Regions from separate parts of the Carnobacterium sp. AT7 genome, predicted to be linked through region 3. Evidence: predicted binding sites of a transcription regulator. Region 3 holds the regulator's gene; each other region holds the start of a gene.
The links. The regulator CtsR, encoded in region 3, represses protease genes until heat stress. The targets are predictions, from matches to a motif close to TTGGTCAAAAAAGGTCAAANA.
Positions count from the first base shown of each region.

Region 1 (7,149 bases), on a different contig from region 3:
ATTAAGAGAACAAATCAATGGCAATTTTAAAACAGATGATACCGAGTTGTTTAGAATTGAAATGGTTTCATTTGGATTTAAATATGGATTACCAATTGATGCCGATGTCGTAATGGATGTTCGTTTTTTACCGAATCCTCATTACATTGATAACTTAAGACCGTTAACGGGACAAGATAAACCTGTATATGACTATGTAATGAAACAACCAGAAACGGAAATTTTTTATCGTAAATTTACAGATTTATTAGAGTACATCTTACCTGGTTATAAAAAAGAAGGTAAGAATAATGTTACTATCGCAATTGGTTGTACCGGTGGGAAACATCGATCAGTAGCTTTAGTAGAACGGATTGCACAAAAAATTGAAATTGATGGTTACCCTGTCCATATTACTCATCGTGATAAAGGGAAGGTTAAAGAATCGGTGAATCGTTCATGATACAAGAAAGGAAAAAAAATAATCCTAAAATAGTTGTTATTGGTGGAGGCACTGGATTACCAGTTATTTTGAATGGACTAAAATCAAAAAATGCCGATGTAACAGCTATCGTAACGGTTGCTGATGATGGTGGAAGCAGCGGGACGTTAAGAAATTATGCTAACATTGTTCCTCCGGGAGATATTCGTAACGTGCTAGTATCACTTTCGAATATTCCCTCTGTCCAAAAGGATATTTTTCAATATCGATTTGATACAAATGACAGTTTTTTAGCGGGTCATTCAATCGGAAACCTAATCATTGCGGCGATGTCTGAAATGAGAAGCAGTATATTTGAAGCGATTCAATTATTATCTAAAATGATGATGGTAGATGGACACGTATACCCAGCTGCAGAAGAGGCGCTGATTCTGCACGCTATCTTTGAAGATGGTACTAAGATTTCTGGAGAATCTAAAATAGCTAAAGAAAGAAAAAGAATAGAACGAGTCTATGTGACCCCAACCGAAGATGACCATAAAGCCAAAGCTTCTAGAAAAGTATTGGCTGCGATTCGTGATGCGGATATGGTCGTATTGGGACCCGGAAGTTTATTTACGAGTATATTACCTAATTTGATGATCGAAGATTTAGGACAAGCTGTCAAAGAAACTGAAGCAAAAGTAGTTTATATTTGTAATATTATGACTCAACTTGGTGAAACAGAAAACTTTACAGATGCAGATCACGTTTGTGTATTACATCAACATTTAGACAAAAAATTCATTGACACGGTACTGGTAAATATTGGAGAAGTTCCAGAAAATTATATGGACACAGAACGGTACAATGAATACTTAGTGCAAGTAGCGCATAACTTTAAAGGCTTAGCTCAAGAGGTGCCTTCTGTTATCTCGGATGATTTCCTTGAATTAAGAGATCAAGGTGTTTTTCATAATGGTACAAAAGTGGTCGACGAATTGTTTAAGTTGGCTTTTGATAATAGACGTTTGGAAAAAAGAACGAGTTACTAAACAAACTAAAATACAGAAAGGAGGTTAGTAGATGTCTTATGCTTCAGAAGTAAAAAAAGAATTGACCCAATTAGAAGTGCACAGAGAACATGCTAAAGCTGAGTTAGCTGCTTTAATTCGGATGAATGGAACCGTTAGTTTGGTTGATAAAAAATTCATTTTAAATGTACAAACTGAAAATGCTGCGATTGCTCGCAGAATTTATATTTTGCTAAAAGATCATTTTGATGTGGAAAGTGAATTATTGGTACGCCGGAAAATGAAGTTAAAGAAAAATAATGTTTACATTGTACGTTTAAAACATGGAACTCAAGAAGTGCTGTCAGATTTATCTATTATGGATGGTATGTCTTTGCACAGCCATGTTTCAGATGAAGTAATGGGAAACACGCAAAAAGTGAAATCTTATTTACGAGGTTCTTTTTTGGCAGGAGGTTCGGTCAATAACCCGGAAACGAGTCGTTACCATCTCGAGATACACTCAAGTTATGAGGAACATAATGATGATATCTGTCAAATGATGAATCAATTTGATATGAACGCTCGTACGTTGGAAAGACGGAACGGATACATCACTTATTTAAAAGAAGCAGAGAAAATTGCCGACTTTTTAGCTTTGATAGGTGCAACTAGCGGAATGCTTAAATTTGAAGATGTTCGTATCATCAGAGATATGAGAAACTCGGTCAATCGTCTAGTGAATTGTGAGAATGCTAATTTAAATAAAACTATTGATGCGGCTAGTAAACAAATCGAAAGTATAAAGTTCATTGATGAGGTGCTCGGGTTAGATAAAATCCCAACGAAATTAAGAGAAATTGCGCTTGTTCGTTTAGAATACCCTGAAGTAACTTTAAAAGAACTAGGAGAAATGATTCCAAGTGGAACAATCAGTAAGTCTGGGATCAATCATCGCTTACGTAAGTTAAATGAGATGGCAGAAAACTTAAGAACTAAAGATCTTATGAAAACGGGCATGCTTAGCTAAAATAAAATGAACCGAAAATAATGTGTTTAAAAAGGGTCAGCAAAAGCTTTCCTTTTTAAGAGCATTGTACGTGGTCTCTTTGGAAGTTCTGCTTGTTTTTTCATTATAACTGGGCTACACTATAATAGTTGGTATTTTACTAACACCAGAACAGCGTTTAACCATTAACGTGTTAGTGTAGTGGTCCCCTTAGTGTAATGGATATCACGTAAGATTCCGATTCTTGAAATGGGGGTTCGATTCCCTCAGGGGGCATAAAAATGCCTAACTAGACTAGATTAACAACTTTTTAAAACAGATGTCACACAATAACTAAGAGAACGTTCATTGTTTAGGGTTTCGTATTTCACTAGACAATTGGCGTTCTCTTTGTTTAATTAAATGGCTCTTCGTCAAATAGTGTGGCTGCTTCAAAAAATTCTTTCGGAATAGACGGATTTGCTTGTAAGAGCCCTGGTACCGTCTTAAGTCTAAAGTCTTAAGAACTTTCAAGCCTCAAACACCGCTTAAACGCTAAAGCGTTAAAGCGATGTAATTCGCATTGAATACTTCACAGGGCTACAAGCAATCCTATTCCTCCAGAATGTTAAGCATGAACTAAATTTATCTATCCACACTAAAAAGTATAGAGTCAATTAAATCAGTAAGCCTGTGAGATAGTAAAAAACACATGGGGCAAAAACTAGATGAGTTGAATTGGACTTATTTTATAAATAAATGTATAATTCCAGATGTTGAAAAAAGCGTCAGTTAGAAGTTAGATAGTTTTTGTATTTTTAGTTTGGGATGAAGGTGTGACCTAAAGTCCCGTTATGAGAGGATCGATTATTAAAAATGAAAGAAAATTTTTGGCAAGATTTGCCACGTCCGTTTTTTATATTGGCACCGATGGAAGATGTTACGGATGTTGTTTTTCGACATGTAGTCAGTGAAGCAGCTAGACCGGATGTATTCTTTACCGAATTTACAAATACCGTTAGTTATTGTCATCCAGATGGACGCGATAGTGTACGTGGGCGTTTAACTTTCACTGAAGATGAACAACCACTAGTAGCTCATATATGGGGAGACGAACCAAAATACTTCCGACAAATGAGTATTGGCATGGCAGAAGAAGGTTTTAAAGGAATCGATATCAATATGGGTTGTCCGGTACCAAATGTAGCTGGAAAAGGAAAAGGCAGTGGCCTTATTCGTCGTTCAGAAGTAGCTGCTGAGTTAATTCAAGCAGCAAAAGCAGGCGGCTTGCCGGTAAGTGTTAAGACGCGCCTTGGATATACAAATATCGAGGAATGGCGTGATTGGTTGACACATATTTTTGAACAAGATATTGCGAATCTTTCTATCCATTTGCGGACAAGAAAAGAAATGAGTAAAGGTGCTGCTCATTGGGAAATGATTTCAGAAGTTAAAAAATTACGAGATGAAATTGCACCGCAAACGCTGTTGACAATTAACGGAGATATTCCAGACCGCGAAACGGGATTGAAGTTGGTTGAGGAATATGGTGTAGATGGAGTTATGATTGGGAGAGGTATCTTCCAAAATCCTTATGCATTTGAAAAAGAACCGAGAGAACATAGCAGTAAAGAGCTGTTGGAACTTTTTAGATTGCATTTAGATCTTTTTGATAAATATACAGTTGATGAACCACGCTCATTTAGACCTCTTCGTCGCTTCTTTAAGATATACGTCCGAGGTATTCGCGGAGCGAGTGATTTAAGAGTGCAGTTAATGGAATCAGAGACAACGAATGAAGCACGAATCTTACTTGATGAATTCGAAGAAAACAACAAGGATATTCTGGGCGAATAGCAAAAGCTGTTCTATTCATTTAAATTTTTTGAATTATTTTTTGTGTTATACTTGTTTTATCAATCGGTAAATTAAGGATTAATAAAGACCGTTTAGTTGGAAAAAACAACGAACAAAAAAATTGACCTTTATTGACCAATGAAGTAAAATACAAGTAGTAACTTAATAAGTAGATAAATTATTTACACAATAAAGAAATGTATATTTGAGGAGGAAGCAAAATTATGAACTTAATCCCTACAGTAATCGAACAGTCATCAAGAGGTGAACGTGCTTATGATATCTATTCTCGTCTTTTAAAAGACCGTATTATTATGTTAAGTGGTCCAGTAGACGATGATTTAGCAAATGCTGTAATCGCTCAGCTTTTATTTTTAGACGCACAAGATTCTGAAAAAGATATTTATATTTACATCAATTCTCCAGGTGGAAGTGTAACAGCTGGATTAGCTATTTTTGATACAATGAACTTTATTAAAGCAGATGTACAAACGATAGCAATGGGAATGGCTGCTTCAATGGGAAGTTTCTTATTAACAGCTGGTACTAAAGGCAAACGTTATGCTTTGCCAAATGCTGAAATCATGATTCACCAACCATCAGGCGGATCACAAGGACAAGCGACAGAAATCGAAATTGCTGCTCGTCATATTTTGAAAACACGTGAGCGTTTAAATAAAATTTTGTCAGAACGTACAGGTCAACCAATTGAAGTTATCCAACGTGATACAGATCGTGATAACTACATGTCTGCAGAAGATGCAAAAGCATATGGTTTGATTGACGAAATTATGGAAAACAACTCATCTTTAAGCTAATAAACTGAGTAGAAATGAAAAAGGGACTGAGAAATCAGTCTCTTTTTTTGTTTGGAATTTTATGTAGATGAATCAATAGCATCTACCAAACACCTTATTATTTCTTTAGTAGAAAAGAAATAATAAGGCTAAAACGTTTAATCGCATTAAAATTAGCGGTATAATAAATTTAGTTAGTAAAATAAAGGAGGTTTTAAATTAATGGACATAAGTACGATTAAAGCAGAAAAAGTAAATACAACCATTGGAATTAAAATTGGAAGCGAGGACGCTCCCGTTAAAGTAATTGAATTTATTAATTTGAAATGTCCGTATTGCAAAATGTGGTATGAAGACTCAAAAGACTTATTAGCAGAGTACGTTTCAGCAGGGAAAGTCCAACGAGTCATTAAACATTTTGATAAAGAAAAGCCAAGTTTGAAAAAAGGAAATGTTCTTCATCGTTATTTAGATTATACCAATCCCGAAAAAGCGCTTGAAGAAATAGATTATTTTTTCGCACATCAGGATGAATGGGGAAATCTAGGAGATTTTGATGCAATTGCAGAGTATGCCGAAGAAAAAAGAGGACTATCTTTACAATCAAATGAAATGGCAGCCCAAGGCATTGTAGAAGAAGCCAATGAAGCAAAAGTTGTATTTGTTCCTACCGTCTTTATTGAAAAAGAAATCTTTGATGAACACATTACACCACAAGAACTTAAAGATTTGATTGAAGCACGTATTTAATTAAATAAAAGTGCAAAGATCAAATTACTTATATAGTAGTTAATGTAAGATTTAGAAACATAATAGTTGAAATTTAAGGAGTTAACTGGTACAATCATTGATGTGAGAGATGGTAATAGTGTTAATTTAAATGCTATTGAAGAATGATAAGAAAACAGCAACAGGAAACTGATAGTTTGTTTTTCATTTCGTATCTCTTGTTTTTTTAAGTAACAAGGGTCGCCGAACGACTAACGCGGTCACAAAGCGTCCAACGTGGAAAGAGGTCGCTTATGCAAAATGTATTATCAGTTGTTGAAGAAGTCATTCCAGATATCATGTATACACTTCAAAATCGTTACCACATTTTGCGCAATGTCTTTTTAATGGGTCCAGTCGGCAGAAGAGTTTTAGCTGATCGTATGGGAATTACAGAACGTGTTCTTCGTACAGAATCAGAAGGATTAAAGAAGCAAGGATTAATAAAAACTTCAAAAATGGGAATGGAATTGACTGAAAAAGGCGAATCCATTTATCACCAATTAGATCAATTAATGGGTCAACTATTGGGGATGAAAGAGAAAGAAAAACAACTTGCATCTTATTTGGAGATTGAACATTGTGTGATCATTTCAGGTAACGTAGATGAACAGGTTAAACTGCGTGAGGAAATAGGTCATGCTACATTAGAAGCTCTAGATTTTTTACTCCCAGAAGGAAACAATATTGTTGCTGTAATGGGCGGTACAACTATGGCAGAAGTAGCAAATCAAATGAATGAAACTCTCTCGAGAAAAAGAAAGTTGATTTTTGTTCCAGCTAGAGGCGGTTTAGGCGAATCGGTGGATATTCAAGCGAATTCCATTAGCGCTTTAATGGCACAAAAAACTGGTGGCGAAAATCGGGTTCTCTATGTTCCAGAACAAGTAAGTGAAGAAACATATAAACCACTTTTACAAGAACCTGGTATAAAAAAGACCCTTAAAATGGTCGATGATGCCAATTGTGTTTTATATGGCATAGGAGAAGCTATGCATATGGCAGAACGCAGAGGGATGAACGAAGAAGTTCTAGCTCTGATTAAAAATAAAGCTGCAGTTGGGGAAGCCTTTGGAGAATTTTACAATCAGTCTGGTGAAGTGGTTTATAAAATACCACGCATTGGGATGCAATCAAATAACTTAGCAAATATTGCTAGTGTGATTGCGATAGCTGGCGGTAAATCTAAAGCAGAAGCAATTGAAGCTCATATGAAAAACGCACCTCGCCATACGTGGCTCATCACAGATGAGGGTGCTGCTAACGAGATTTTAACAGGGATAACCCTTTAAAATAAATATATTGTACGATTCCTAAAGGAGGAAA
Region 1 is NZ_ABHH01000003.1:116,186-123,334, reverse strand. Features, by position in the region: gene rapZ (RNase adapter RapZ) at 1-442, shown strand, start outside; gene CAT7_RS02115 (gluconeogenesis factor YvcK family protein) at 439-1,455, shown strand; gene whiA (DNA-binding protein WhiA) at 1,487-2,443, shown strand; tRNA gene CAT7_RS02105 (tRNA-Arg) at 2,627-2,698, shown strand; gene CAT7_RS02100 (tRNA dihydrouridine synthase) at 3,278-4,258, shown strand; gene clpP (ATP-dependent Clp endopeptidase proteolytic subunit ClpP) at 4,483-5,076, shown strand; gene CAT7_RS02090 (DsbA family protein) at 5,278-5,805, shown strand; gene CAT7_RS02085 (sugar-binding transcriptional regulator) at 6,078-7,115, shown strand.
Region 1: the regulator CtsR is predicted to act here: its motif matches at 4,377-4,397, upstream of clpP (ATP-dependent Clp endopeptidase proteolytic subunit ClpP).

Region 2 (7,149 bases), on a different contig from region 3:
TCTATTTGTTCTTGAATGACACGACGTAAAGGACGAGCACCCAATTTTGGATCGTACCCTAATTCAGCTAATTTTTCTTTAGCAGATTGCGTTACTTCGATAGTGATGCCTTGATTTTCAAGCATATCATTTACATCTTTTATCAATAAATCAACGATAAACAATAAGTTTTCTTTTGTAAGAGAATTGAATTCAACAATTCCGTCAAAACGATTAATAAATTCTGGCTTAAAGTAATCTGTTAAGTGATTTAATACAGAATTTTGAGTACCAGAAGTGGTTGCGCCAAAGCCTACGCTTGCTTCTACTGTTCCTGTACCCGCATTGCTTGTCATAATGATAATTGTATCTTTAAAGCTGACAGTACGACCTTGAGCATCCGTTAATCTACCATCATCTAGAATTTGTAAAAACATATGAAGCACATCAGGATGAGCTTTTTCAATTTCATCTAATAAAATAATGCTGTAAGGATTGTGGCGTACTTTTTCGGTCAGTTGACCCGCTTCGTCATAACCGACATATCCAGGAGGAGAACCGATTAATTTAGAAACACTGTGTTTTTCCATATACTCACTCATATCAAAACGAATATAAGCTTCTTTGTTTCCAAATAGTTCCAGTGCTAGTTGTTTAGCTAATTCAGTTTTTCCGACACCGGTAGGACCAACGAAAAGGAAAGAACCAATTGGGCGGCTTTTATTATTAAAACCAATCCGGCTTCTGCGAATAGCTCTAGAAACTTTATCGATTGCTTCGTCTTGTCCAATAACATGTTTTTTAAGATCATGACCTAGATTACGCAACTGTTCTTGTTCTTTTTCTTTTAATTCACCTACTGGAATGTTAGTTTTTCTTTCAATAATTTCAATCATATCTTTTTCGGTTACGATAGGCTCATCTGAATCTGGGCTTTGTTGATCTCTCATATCAGAGAATTTTTTAGCTTGATCACGGTAAAAAGCCGCTTTTTCATAATCTTCTTGTTGTAAAGCGGCCTGTTTTTGTTGAGCAGCTTCTGCAATTTTATCTTCTATTTGTTTCGGATCCACTACTTGTATGGTTAAGTTTTTCTTAGAACCCGTTTCATCTAACAAATCGATTGCTTTGTCAGGTAGAAAGCGGTCTTGAATGTAACGATTCGATAAAGTTACAGCACTTGTAATTGCTTCATCAGTATAATGAACATGATGATAATCTTCATATTTCTTTTGAAGACCTTTGAGAATAGTAATCGTTTCGTCTACAGAAGGTTCACTAACTCGAACGGGTTGCATCCGGCGTTCTAAAGCAGCATCTTTTTCAATTGTACGATATTCTCTTAAGGTTGTTGCTCCAACCATTTGCAATTCACCACGAGCGAGTGCTGGCTTAAGCATATTGCCTGCATCCATACTGCCTTCTGCACTTCCGGCTCCAACAATTTCGTGAACTTCGTCAATAAATAAAATAATTTGTGGATTTTTCTTTAATTCATCCATCAATTGTTGCATGCGTTCTTCAAATTGACCACGAATGCCTGTACCTTGAACTAAAGAAGCAACATCTAATCGAATAACATCTTTGCCTAATAGTTTTTGCGGTACATCTCCGTCTACAATTTTTTGGGCTAAACCTTCTACAACAGCTGTTTTACCAACACCAGGTTCACCTGTTAAGACAGGATTATTTTTAGTGCGGCGATTTAAAATCTCAATTACGCGTTCAATTTCTTTGTCTCGTCCGATAACAGGATCTATCGCACCAGTCCGTGCTAATTCTGTTAAATTTGTTCCAAACTCGCCTAAAAGTCCAGGCTTCTTATTAATAGGTGGTTGTCCGCCAGCTCCATTTTGAGTAGGAGGGGTATTAGAGTTACTTTGTTGGTTATTATTATTTTGAGCATTTTGCATAGAACGGAAAAATTGATCTAAATTGCCAAAACCAAAAGGGTCTTGCGGTGTGCGGTTGTTTTTGATTTCGCCTCGGTTTTGACTATCTTTAATAAGTTGATAACAGTTTTGACAAACATCTAATTGACCTTTTTGGCCATTCATATTGGTATATAAATGGATAGTTGCTTCACGTTGATTGCAATTTTGACAGAACATTTTAACACAACCTTTCATTTAATAGGTTAGTAAAGTAGGTACAGTTAAGTCTTAGTTGACCATTACTGACCTTTCTGGTTACTATTATACACTGACCTATTTTGACATTCAAGTAATTGATACTATTTTTTTTTGCTTTTTTAGCTCAAATTATTTATGATTGAATTTGTAAACTAATAGTAAAGGAAGGTTTAATTATGACCAAAGAAGAATTACAAAATCAACTAAAAGAACTGATCCAAGGAACTATAGATAGCCTAATGATTGAAAAAAAAGATTTTATGACGTTTCGAGAAATTTGGATTAATCATGAAGAGAAAGAATCTATCGTTGGTGAGGCTTTGCATAACGGAAATATTATTTATCGGTATAGGTCAAAGTAAAAAGTTGTAGAGGCAATTTGGAGAAAATAGTTGTTTAAATAGTAAAAAAATGGTAGTCTTATAAGTTGTAAGGGCTGTATCGAATGTTTTTGCTGGAAAGAATGTAATTGACAGTTTAAACTGGATGTAGTTCTCAAAAATAATATATATTAAAGGGGATTTTTAATTATGGAAAAACGCGAATTTCACGTAATAGCTGAAACAGGTATCCATGCACGTCCAGCAACATTGCTAGTACAAACAGCAAGCAAATATAGCTCAGATATTAACTTAGAATATAAAGGTAAATCTGTTAACTTAAAATCAATCATGGGCGTTATGTCTCTAGGTGTTGGCCAAGGTGCTGATGTTGTTATTTCTGCTGACGGTTCTGATGAAGCTGAAGCTCTTGCTGGAATCGAAGAAACAATGAAGAAAGAAGGCTTGGCTGAATAATGGTTGAAAAATTAAATGGGATCGCAGCAAGTGACGGTATTGCAGTAGCAAGAGCTTACTTACTAACTGAACCCGATTTAACTTTCAACAAAATTTCAGTTGAGAACTCTGACTCAGAGATTGACCGGTTAAAATCGGCATTAAAAGAGGCATCAAAAGAACTTGAGATTATTCGAACTAAAGCAGCTCAATCTTTAGGAGAAGAAGAAGCTCAAGTTTTTGATGCGCATTTAATGGTTTTATCTGACCCAGAATTAATCGGGAGCATTGAAAGCTCTATTAATGATAACAAAATCAATGCAGAGAGTGCATTGAAAGAAGTAACAGATATGTTTATCGGTATGTTTGAAGCCATGGAAGACAATCCTTACATGCGTGAACGTGCTTCTGATATCAAGGATGTTACTAAACGAGTGTTGAGTCACTTATTAGGTGTCAAACTTCCTAATCCTTCAATGATTGATGAAGAAGTAATTGTAGTTGCACATGACTTAACACCAAGTGATACAGCTCAATTAAATCGTGAATTTGTAAAAGCCTTTGTTACTGACATTGGTGGACGCACTTCACATTCAGCTATTATGGCTCGTTCGTTAGAAATTCCTGCAATCGTAGGAACGAAAGATATTACTTCTTTAGTTAAAGAAGGAGATCTTATCATCATTGATGGTTTAGAAGGCGATGTAATCGTTCATCCTGAAGCATCTGATGTTGAAACTTATGAAACAAAAGCGCAAGCTTTTGCAGATCAAAAAGCTGAGTGGGACAAATTGAAAAATGAAAAAACAATAACTGCAGATGGCAAGCATATCGAACTAGCTGCAAATATTGGTACTCCTAAAGATTTAGTAGGAGTAAAAAACAACGGTGGAGAAGCTGTTGGACTATACCGTACAGAATTCCTTTATATGGACTCTCCTGATTTTCCTTCTGAGGAAGATCAATTTAAAGCTTATAAAGAAGTTTTAGAAGGTATGGAAGGTAAAGCTGTTGTTGTTCGTACAATGGATATTGGCGGAGACAAAGAATTGCCTTACCTAACATTGCCACATGAAATGAATCCATTCTTAGGATACCGTGCAATTCGTATTTGTTTAGCACAACCGGATATGTTTAGAACACAATTACGTGCATTATTACGTGCGTCTGTTTTTGGACAATTACGTATTATGTTCCCAATGATTGCAACTTTACAAGAGTTCCGTCAAGCTAAAGGAATGCTTATGGAAGAAAAAGCAAAATTAGTAAGTGAAGGCGTGGAAGTTTCAGAAAATATCGAAGTTGGTATTATGATTGAAATCCCTGCTGCTGCTGTTATTGCAGATAAATTTGCTAAAGAAGTTGATTTCTTCAGTATTGGTACTAATGACTTGATTCAATATACAATGGCTGCTGACCGCATGAACGAACGCGTTTCTTACCTTTACCAACCATATAACCCATCAATTTTACGTTTAATTAAAAATGTAATTGATGCTTCTCATAAAGAAGGAAAATGGACTGGCATGTGTGGAGAAATGGCTGGAGATCAAACGGCTGTACCGCTTCTTGTAGGATTAGGATTAGACGAATTTTCTATGAGTGCTTCAAGTATTCTTAAAACACGTAGTCTAATGAAACGTTTGGATACAAAACAAATGGCTGAATTAGCTGATAAAGCAATCAATGATTGTGATACTGCTGATGAAGTTGCAGAACTTGTTAAAACGTATACTAAATAAAAACAAAGAGACGCAAGAATCAATTGATTCTTGTGTTTTTTTTAGCGAGTTTTTTATTAAATAAATGCGTTCTATTTGCAAGAACTGATATACTAGAGGTATGTTGAACATAAGGAGAGGATATTAATGAAAAAAACTATTGGATTTATTGGAACTGGGGTAATGGGTTCTTCAATCGTAAAACATTTGTTAACAGCTGACTATTCAGTTACAGTATACAATCGCACAAAAAGTAAGGCTGACGAATTGATTCGTTTAGGAGCAAAATGGGCAGACTCACCAGCTGAAGTAACTGAAAGTAGCGATATTGTATTTACAATAGTAGGGTACCCAAAAGATGTTGAAGAAAGCTACTTTGGTGAAAATGGTATTTTTAAAACTGCTACTGAAAAACACATCTTAGTGGATATGACAACTAGTACACCAACATTAGCTAAAAAACTGTACGATGAAGGAAAAGAAAGAGGGATTGAAGTTCTAGATGCACCAGTTTCTGGAGGAGACTTAGGAGCTAAAAATGGAACGTTGACTGTTATGGTCGGTGGAGAAGAACGTACTTTTGATAAAGTAAAACCTGTTTTTGAATTATTTGCTGCTAAAGTAAACCTGCAAGGGAAAGCTGGTAGCGGGCAACATACAAAAATGGCTAATCAAATCATGATTGCTGGAACGATGATGGGAATGGCAGAATTATTGGTATATGCCAAAGCGGCGAATTTAAATCTTGAAAAAGTATTAGATACCGTTGGCGGAGGTAGTGCTCAAAACTGGTCTTTATCAAATTATGCACCAAGAATCCTTAAAGAAGATTATACAGCAGGCTTTTTTGTAAAACATTTTATCAAAGATTTGAAAATTGCATTAGATGAAGCTGAAAAACTTTCTGTAGATTTACCATCTACACGTTTAGCCAAACAATTATATGAAGAGCTGGCACAAAATGGTTTTGAAAACGATGGAACGCAAGCGATCATTAAATTATGGTGGCCAGAAGGAAAATAGTAAAAAACTAAAAACAAGCAGAAATGAAATTAGATAAATTTCATTTCTGCTTGTTTTAGTGGCTCTATACTTTTTAGTATGGATAGATGAATTTAGTTTAGGCTTAAGACGGTACCAGGGCTCTTACAAGCAAATACGTCTATTCCGAAATAATTTTTAGAAGCAGCCACACTATTTTACGAAGAGCCGTTTTAGTTTAGAAGGATAGATTTACAAAACAGAATGGTTAGTCTTGATATAACTGGTCAACCGTTCAACAGCTGTCACTAATTTTTCCATGCTCGCAGCATAACTTATACGAATGTATCCTTCACCAGCACTTCCAAAAGCAGAACCTGGAATTACTGCTAGTTTATTTTTTTCAGCTAAATCAATGCAAAATGCCATACTATTTTGTATATGCTCTTGCGGAATTTTTGCGAAGAGATAAAAAGCACCATTTGGTCGAGCGACTTCAAAACCTAATTGAGTCAACTCTTCAAAAAGATAATCTCTTCTTTTATGGTATTCTTTTTTCATCGGAAGAGCATCGTCTATCCCAACGGTCAAAGCTGCTAACGCTGCTTTTTGAGAAATAGAAGTGGCACATGTGACAAGATATTGATGAACTTTAATTATTTGTGCAGTGAGTTCTTTTGGAGCATAAATAAAACCAATTCTCCATCCAGTCATTGCATGCGATTTTGAAAGCCCATTAATTAAAATCGTTTGATTTCTTATATATTCAGCAATTGAGACATGTTCAACATCATACGTTAATTCACTATAAATTTCATCACTTATAGCAAAGATAGGGTATTTTTTTATGGTTTCAGCAAGAGCTTTTATTTCTGCTCGAGTGTAAGTTACTCCAGTCGGATTATTGGGGTAATTTAAAATGATGGCTTTTACACTTGCACCATGCTCTTCCATTGCGTCCTCAATCATCTGAGGCGTCAACACAAAGCCATTTATACTCGTATCAATGAAAATAGGCGTTGCTTGGCTCAATGTAATCAATGGTTCGTAACCAGGGAAAATAGGCGAGGGAACTAGTATTTTATCGCCAGGATTTAAAATAGACACTAAGGATGCAGAAATGGCTTCAGTAGCGCCAACAGTGACTAATACTTCTTTTTGTGGATCATAAGAGAGGTTATATTTTTTTTGAATAAAAGCTGAAGCAGCTTCACGTAATTGACTATCACCAGATGTACCTGTGTAATGTGACTCATTGTTGTTGATGGCTTCAATAGCAGCCATTTTAATATGACTCGGAGTATTGAAATCAGGTTCGCCTAAAGTTAATTTAAGAATATCTTGAATGGGTGACACACGTTCATCAAATTTTCGGATGTCTGAAATTTCAATTTTGTACGTTTGATTATTAAACTGATTAACTAATGGATTCATAACTTTTTGCGCCCCCTTTTGAATTATGTATTGCAATTATATTAACACAAGTTCTTTAGGAAATTCATTTTTTTTGGGATAAAGATTATTTTTTTATGAAAATAGAGTGAGTTTACTGTCTTTTGT
Region 2 is NZ_ABHH01000011.1:33,996-41,144, reverse strand. Features, by position in the region: gene CAT7_RS05830 (ATP-dependent Clp protease ATP-binding subunit) at 1-2,090, opposite strand, end outside; gene CAT7_RS05825 (hypothetical protein) at 2,288-2,473, shown strand; gene CAT7_RS05820 (phosphocarrier protein HPr) at 2,642-2,908, shown strand; gene ptsP (phosphoenolpyruvate--protein phosphotransferase) at 2,908-4,629, shown strand; gene CAT7_RS05810 (NAD(P)-dependent oxidoreductase) at 4,756-5,631, shown strand; gene CAT7_RS05805 (pyridoxal phosphate-dependent aminotransferase) at 5,842-7,023, opposite strand.
Region 2: the regulator CtsR is predicted to act here: its motif matches at 2,143-2,163, upstream of CAT7_RS05830 (ATP-dependent Clp protease ATP-binding subunit).

Region 3 (7,149 bases):
GAAAACTGGATAAAGTTAAAAATTGTAATTCAAGTAAGAAACCAGAAACACACCGAAAATTTTTAAAAGTAAGTTTTTAAGGTTCTCATCGAAAGATGAGTATTGAAAATTAACGATTAACCATAGGTTAAGTTAATAAGGGCGCACGGTGAATGCCTTGGCACTAGGAGCCGATGAAGGACGGGACTAACGCCGATATGCTTTGGGGAGCTGTAAGTGAGCTTTGATCCAAAGATTTCCGAATGGGGGAACCCAGCATCTTTTATAGGATGTTACTGCTGACTGAATACATAGGTCAGTAGAGGTAGACGCAGAGAACTGAAACATCTAAGTACCTGCAGGAAGAGAAAGAAAAATCGATTCCCTGAGTAGCGGCGAGCGAAACGGGAATAGCCCAAACCAGAAAGCTTGCTTTCTGGGGTTGTAGGACTGAACACATAGAGTCATAAATGATTTTGGTAGGAGAAGCGACCTGGAAAGGTCTGCCGAAGAAGGTAAAAGCCCTGTATCCGAAACCAAATTCACTCTGATCAGTATCCTGAGTACGGCGGAACACGAGAAATTCCGTCGGAATCCGGGAGGACCATCTCCCAAGGCTAAATACTCCCTAGTGACCGATAGTGAACCAGTACCGTGAGGGAAAGGTGAAAAGAACCTCGGAAGAGGAGTGAAATAGCCCCTGAAACCGTGTGCCTACAAATAGTTAAAGCCCGTTAATGGGTGATAGCGTGCCTTTTGTAGAATGAACCGGCGAGTTACGATCCCATGCGAGGTTAAGTTGATGAGACGGAGCCGCAGCGAAAGCGAGTCTGAATAGGGCGAATGAGTATGTGGTCGTAGACCCGAAACCAAGTGATCTACCCATGTCCAGGTTGAAGGTGCGGTAATACGCACTGGAGGACCGAACCCACGTATGTTGAAAAATGCGGGGATGAGGTGTGGGTAGCGGAGAAATTCCAATCGAACTTGGAGATAGCTGGTTCTCTCCGAAATAGCTTTAGGGCTAGCCTCGGAATTAGAATCATGGAGGTAGAGCAACTGTTTGGACTAGGGGCCCTTCTCGGGTTACCGAATTCAGATAAACTCCGAATGCCATTGATTTATATCCGGGAGTCAGACTGCGAGTGATAAGATCCGTAGTCGAAAGGGAAACAGCCCAGACCACCAGCTAAGGTCCCAAAGTTTATGTTAAGTGGAAAAGGATGTGGAGTTGCTTAGACAACTAGGATGTTGGCTCAGAAGCAGCCATCATTTAAAGAGTGCGTAATAGCTCACTAGTCGAGTGACCCTGCGCCGAAAATTTACCGGGGCTAAACATAACACCGAAGCTGTGGATAGAACCATTGGTTCTATGGTAGGAGAGCGTTCTAAGGGCGTTGAAGCTAGATCGTGAGGACTAGTGGAGCGCTTAGAAGTGAGAATGCCGGTATGAGTAGCGAAAGACGGGTGAGAATCCCGTCCACCGAATGACTAAGGTTTCCTGGGGAAGGCTCGTCCTCCCAGGGTTAGTCGGGACCTAAGTCGAGGCCGAATGGCGTAGACGATGGACAACAGGTTGAGATTCCTGTACCAGTTTGTTTTGTTTGAACAATGGAGGGACACAGTAGGCTAAGGAATACGCGCTGTTGGATATGCGCGTCCAAGCAACAAGTTTTGAAGTGAGTCAAATGCTTGCTTCTTTAAGAACAAGTTGTGATGGGGAGGGAAATTAAGTACCGAAGTTCCCGATGTCACACTGTCAAGAAAAGCTTCTAGTTAGAAACAAACTGCCCGTACCGCAAACCGACACAGGTAGTCGAGGAGAGAATCCTAAGGTGTGCGAGAGAACTCTCGTTAAGGAACTCGGCAAAATGACCCCGTAACTTCGGGAGAAGGGGTGCTGACCAATTGGTCAGCCGCAGTGAATAGGCCCAGGCGACTGTTTATCAAAAACACAGGTCTCTGCAAAATCGTAAGATGACGTATAGGGGCTGACGCCTGCCCGGTGCTGGAAGGTTAAGAGGATGGGTTAGCTCTCGGGCGAAGCTCAGAATTGAAGCCCCAGTAAACGGCGGCCGTAACTATAACGGTCCTAAGGTAGCGAAATTCCTTGTCGGGTAAGTTCCGACCCGCACGAAAGGCGTAACGATCTGGGCACTGTCTCAACGAGAGACTCGGTGAAATTATAGTACCTGTGAAGATGCAGGTTACCCGCGACAGGACGGAAAGACCCCATGGAGCTTTACTGCAGTTTGATATTGAGTGTTTGTACAGCTTGTACAGGATAGGTAGGAGCCAATGAAGCCAGGACGCCAGTCTTGGTGGAGGCGTTGGTGGGATACTACCCTTGCTGTATGACCACTCTAACCCACAGCCCTTATCGGGCTGGGAGACAGTGTCTGACGGGCAGTTTGACTGGGGCGGTCGCCTCCTAAAGTGTAACGGAGGCGCCCAAAGGTTCCCTCAGAATGGTTGGAAATCATTCGCAGAGTGTAAAGGCATAAGGGAGCTTGACTGCGAGACCTACAAGTCGAGCAGGGACGAAAGTCGGGCTTAGTGATCCGGTGGTTCCGCATGGAAGGGCCATCGCTCAACGGATAAAAGCTACCCTGGGGATAACAGGCTTATCTCCCCCAAGAGTCCACATCGACGGGGAGGTTTGGCACCTCGATGTCGGCTCATCGCATCCTGGGGCTGTAGTCGGTCCCAAGGGTTGGGCTGTTCGCCCATTAAAGCGGTACGCGAGCTGGGTTCAGAACGTCGTGAGACAGTTCGGTCCCTATCCGTCGCGGGCGTAGGAAATTTGAGAGGAGCTGTCCTTAGTACGAGAGGACCGGGATGGACACACCTCTGGTGTACCAGTTGTTCTGCCAAGGGCATTGCTGGGTAGCTATGTGTGGACGGGATAAACGCTGAAAGCATCTAAGCGTGAAGCCCCCCTCAAGATGAGATTTCCCATCACGTAAGTGAGTAAGACCCCTGAGAGATGATCAGGTAGATAGGTTGGAAGTGGAAGTCTAGCGATAGATGGAGCGGACCAATACTAATCGGTCGAGGACTTAACCAAATTTTTTAAACGGTGTAAGACGGTTTCAGAACGAAAAACGATTTTTAACTTATCCAGTTTTGAGAGAACAACGTTCTCTTGATTGAAATTGTGTGGTGATGATGGCAAGAAGGTCACACCTGTTCCCATGCCGAACACAGAAGTTAAGCTTCTTAGCGCCGATGGTAGTGAAGGGTTTCCCTTTGTGAGAGTAGGACGTTGCCACGCAGATTCAATTTTTTTATCATATGGAGGTTTAGCTCAGCTGGGAGAGCATCTGCCTTACAAGCAGAGGGTCGGCGGTTCGATCCCGTCAACCTCCACCATGAGTCATTAGCTCAGTTGGTAGAGCATCTGACTTTTAATCAGAGGGTCGCAGGTTCGAATCCTGCATGACTCATAACTAATCATTCAACCATGTTTAGTTATGCCATGTTTTTTTGCGGGTGTGGCGGAATTGGCAGACGCACTAGATTTAGGATCTAGCGTTGAAAGACGTGGGGGTTCAAGTCCCTTCACCCGCACCATTTTTTATTTGAATGATTAGTGAAGTACCACTTTAGCCGGCTTAGCTCAGTTGGTAGAGCATCTGATTTGTAATCAGAGGGTCGAGGGTTCAACTCCTTTAGCCGGCATTTTTTTTTGCGAAAGTAGTTCAGTGGTAGAACATCACCTTGCCAAGGTGGGGGTCGCGGGTTCGAATCCCGTCTTTCGCTTACTAGGTTGACTAGTAAGCTCATTCGTAAGAATGAAAACTGTTCTAAAGCCGGGGTGGCGGAACAGGTAGACGCACAGGACTTAAAATCCTGCGGTGAGTGATCACCGTGCCGGTTCGATTCCGGCCCTCGGCACCATTTGCACCCATAGCTCAATTGGATAGAGTACTTGACTACGAATCAAGGGGTTAGAGGTTCAAGTCCTCTTGGGTGCATTTTTCTTTTTAAAGAAAGAATGAAAAGTCAGTGAACGGGAAGTAGCTCAGCTTGGTAGAGCACTTGGTTTGGGACCAAGGGGTCGCAGGTTCGAATCCTGTCTTCCCGATAAATAATTCATAAAAGGTAGTTTCTCTAGTCTAAGAGAAATTACCTTTTATTTGTCTTTCAATAATTATGTAGGTTCTTCGTCAAATTGTGCGGATAGAGACTTGGCATCGTCTTAATCCTAAAGTCTAATAATGGTTAAAAGTTCGAATGGGAATGAATGATTTAGCAGAGGGATTGTGAGCAACTGTAGTGCTAATAAAAGCTGCTGTAATGAACAAACAAAGTATTTAATGGATCGTACTCTTTCAAGGGCGATTAAGGCTGGGTGGTCTTAAATAGGTCATGTATTATAGGTGGAAAAGAAATAATGCTATTACATGAATCTGCTATGAATATGAAGACTACAGTTGTAGGTCAGTTATTGGTTTACAAAGACATTTTGTTCTATAAATGACTGATTTGAAAATTTCTTCTTTATTTATCGTTAAATAGTGGCAGTTTAGAGGCTATTTTAAATGAAAATGAGTAGAGTTGCTTTTCAAATCCGTTTATTTCTCGTATAATGAAAGTCAGGATTAGTCAAGAATGCTTTCTGGTTCTCACTAGGAGTATCCTCCGTTATTAAGTTAGTTTATGTTAGTGATAGACTAATTAATTAAGTCCAGTGTTGGGATGATAAGAAAAGGAGTGTTACTAAAAAAACACCATTGCAATGTAGAGTAAATAAAGCTATTATCTGTATCATACATTAAAATGTTTTAGTAACAGGTAACCCATGCATAATCAAAACATGTCGGATATCATTGAAGCGTATTTAAAAAAAGTTTTAGGTCAAGATGAACAAGTCGAAATTAGGCGTAGTGAAATGGCAGATCGATTTAAGTGTGTTCCTTCCCAAATAAATTATGTTATAAACACTCGCTTTACTGTACAGCAAGGTTATTTGGTTGAAAGTAAACGTGGTGGTGGCGGGTATATCCGTATTATTAAAGTTAAGTTGTTAGATGAAGCTGAAATGTTGGATATGATGATTGATATTATTGGAAATAAAATTACGCAAAAGAATGCTTATTCTATTGTAGAGAGATTATTTGAAACTGAGATGTTGACTAAGCGAGAGGCCAATATCATGTTATCTGTTATGGACAAATCACTTTTAAACGCTAATGGCATAAATGAGAATGAATTAAGAGCTAAATTATTGGTAGCATTTTTAAATAATTTAAAATACGAATAAAGAATAAAATCGGAGGCGAAATATAGATGGATGAATTATTTTCTGAAAAAGCAAGAATGGTTTTAATCATGGCGCAAGAAGAAGCAAAAGGATTTCGTCACCATTCTGTAGGAACTGAGCATATTCTTCTAGGATTAATTATGGAACAAGAAGGAATTGCTGGAAAAACGTTACGACAATTTTCTGTGACTGAAATGGATGTTCGAGAAGAAATCGAGCATTTTACGGGTTATGGAACAATGAAATATCTTTCTAAAAATGCCATTCTTCCGTATTCGCCAAGAGCTAAACAAGCTATTACATTTGCTACAGATGAAGCAAGACGTATGGGCTCAGTATTTGTGGGTACAGAACACTTGTTGTTAGGATTATTGCGTGAAGAAGACATATTATCTTCTAAGATTTTAAGCAATTTGGATATCGATTTAAATAAAGCGCGTCAAATCGTATTGAAAAAAATTGGTTTGAGTGATATAACGAATGGCAAAGGTAGAAAAGCAAAACCAGCTTCCAAACAAGTTATTGGTACACCCACTTTAGATTCTCTAGCACGTGATTTAACTTCTGTGGCTAGAGAAAAAAAATTAGATCCAGTAGTTGGTCGCCATAAAGAGATTCAACGCATTATTCAAGTCTTGAGTCGTAGAACAAAAAATAATCCTGTGTTGGTAGGAGAACCCGGTGTTGGTAAAACAGCCATTGCAGAAGGATTAGCCCAAAAAATTATTGATGGTGAAGTTCCGACAGCATTAGCAAATAAACGTTTAATGATGCTCGATATGGGATCATTAGTGGCAGGAACAAAATACCGTGGTGAATTTGAAGAACGAATGAAAAAAATTATAGATGAAATTTATCAAGATGGTGAAGTAATCTTATTCATAGATGAACTGCATACGTTAATTGGTGCTGGTGGAGCAGAAGGTGCCATTGATGCATCTAATATCTTAAAACCTGCATTAGCACGTGGTGAATTGCAAACTATAGGAGCAACAACATTAGATGAATACCAAAAATATATTGAAAAAGATGCAGCATTAGAAAGAAGATTTTCACCAATCCATGTTGATCCTCCTTCAGAAGAAGAAACAGAAGAAATATTATTGGGATTGCGTTCTAGATATGAAGAACATCATGGCGTTAAAATTACGGATGAAGCTGTCCATGCTGCAGTGAAGCTTTCATCACGGTACATCACATCAAGACAGTTGCCAGATAAAGCTATCGATTTAATCGATGAATCTGCTTCTAAAGTACGACTGGATGTTTCAAGCAAACCATCTCCAGTTGCGGCTGCAATTGCAGAATTGGAAGATTTGATACAAAGTAAAGAAGAAGCTATACAGTCACAAGATTTTGAGAAAGCAGCTAGAATTCGTATAAAAGAAATGAAACAACGCAAAAAAATTGAAAACTTGCTACAAAAAAAAGAAGGAAAAGCTTCTTCAAACTCACTCCAAGTAACGGAAAGAGATATCGCTGAAGTTGTATCTTTATGGACAAGTATTCCAGTTCAACAAATGGAACAAAAAGAATCCGATCGATTAATGAATTTAGAAAAAATATTGCATAAACGAGTAATCGGGCAAGAGCAAGCCGTTGGGTCAGTTTCTAGAGCAATCAGACGTTCTAGAAGTGGGTTAAAAGATCCAAATCGACCAATTGGTTCATTCATGTTCTTAGGGCCTACAGGTGTTGGTAAAACAGAATTAGCTAAAGCACTTGCTGAAGCTATGTTTGGTAATGAAGAAGCACTAGTTCGGGTCGATATGTCTGAATTTATGGAAAAATATAGCACGAGTCGTTTAATTGGTTCACCTCCTGGATATGTTGGATATGATGAAGGTGGTCAACTAACTGAAAAAATTCGTCAAAAACCGTACTCTGTTATTCTTTTTGATGAA
Region 3 is NZ_ABHH01000043.1:3,930-11,078, reverse strand. Features, by position in the region: rRNA gene CAT7_RS11130 (23S ribosomal RNA) at 126-3,046, shown strand; rRNA gene rrf (5S ribosomal RNA) at 3,138-3,253, shown strand; tRNA gene CAT7_RS11120 (tRNA-Val) at 3,276-3,351, shown strand; tRNA gene CAT7_RS11115 (tRNA-Lys) at 3,353-3,425, shown strand; tRNA gene CAT7_RS11110 (tRNA-Leu) at 3,468-3,552, shown strand; tRNA gene CAT7_RS11105 (tRNA-Thr) at 3,588-3,660, shown strand; tRNA gene CAT7_RS11100 (tRNA-Gly) at 3,670-3,741, shown strand; tRNA gene CAT7_RS11095 (tRNA-Leu) at 3,791-3,879, shown strand; tRNA gene CAT7_RS11090 (tRNA-Arg) at 3,883-3,956, shown strand; tRNA gene CAT7_RS11085 (tRNA-Pro) at 3,993-4,066, shown strand; gene CAT7_RS11080 (CtsR family transcriptional regulator) at 4,784-5,245, shown strand; gene CAT7_RS11075 (ATP-dependent Clp protease ATP-binding subunit) at 5,272-7,149, shown strand, end outside.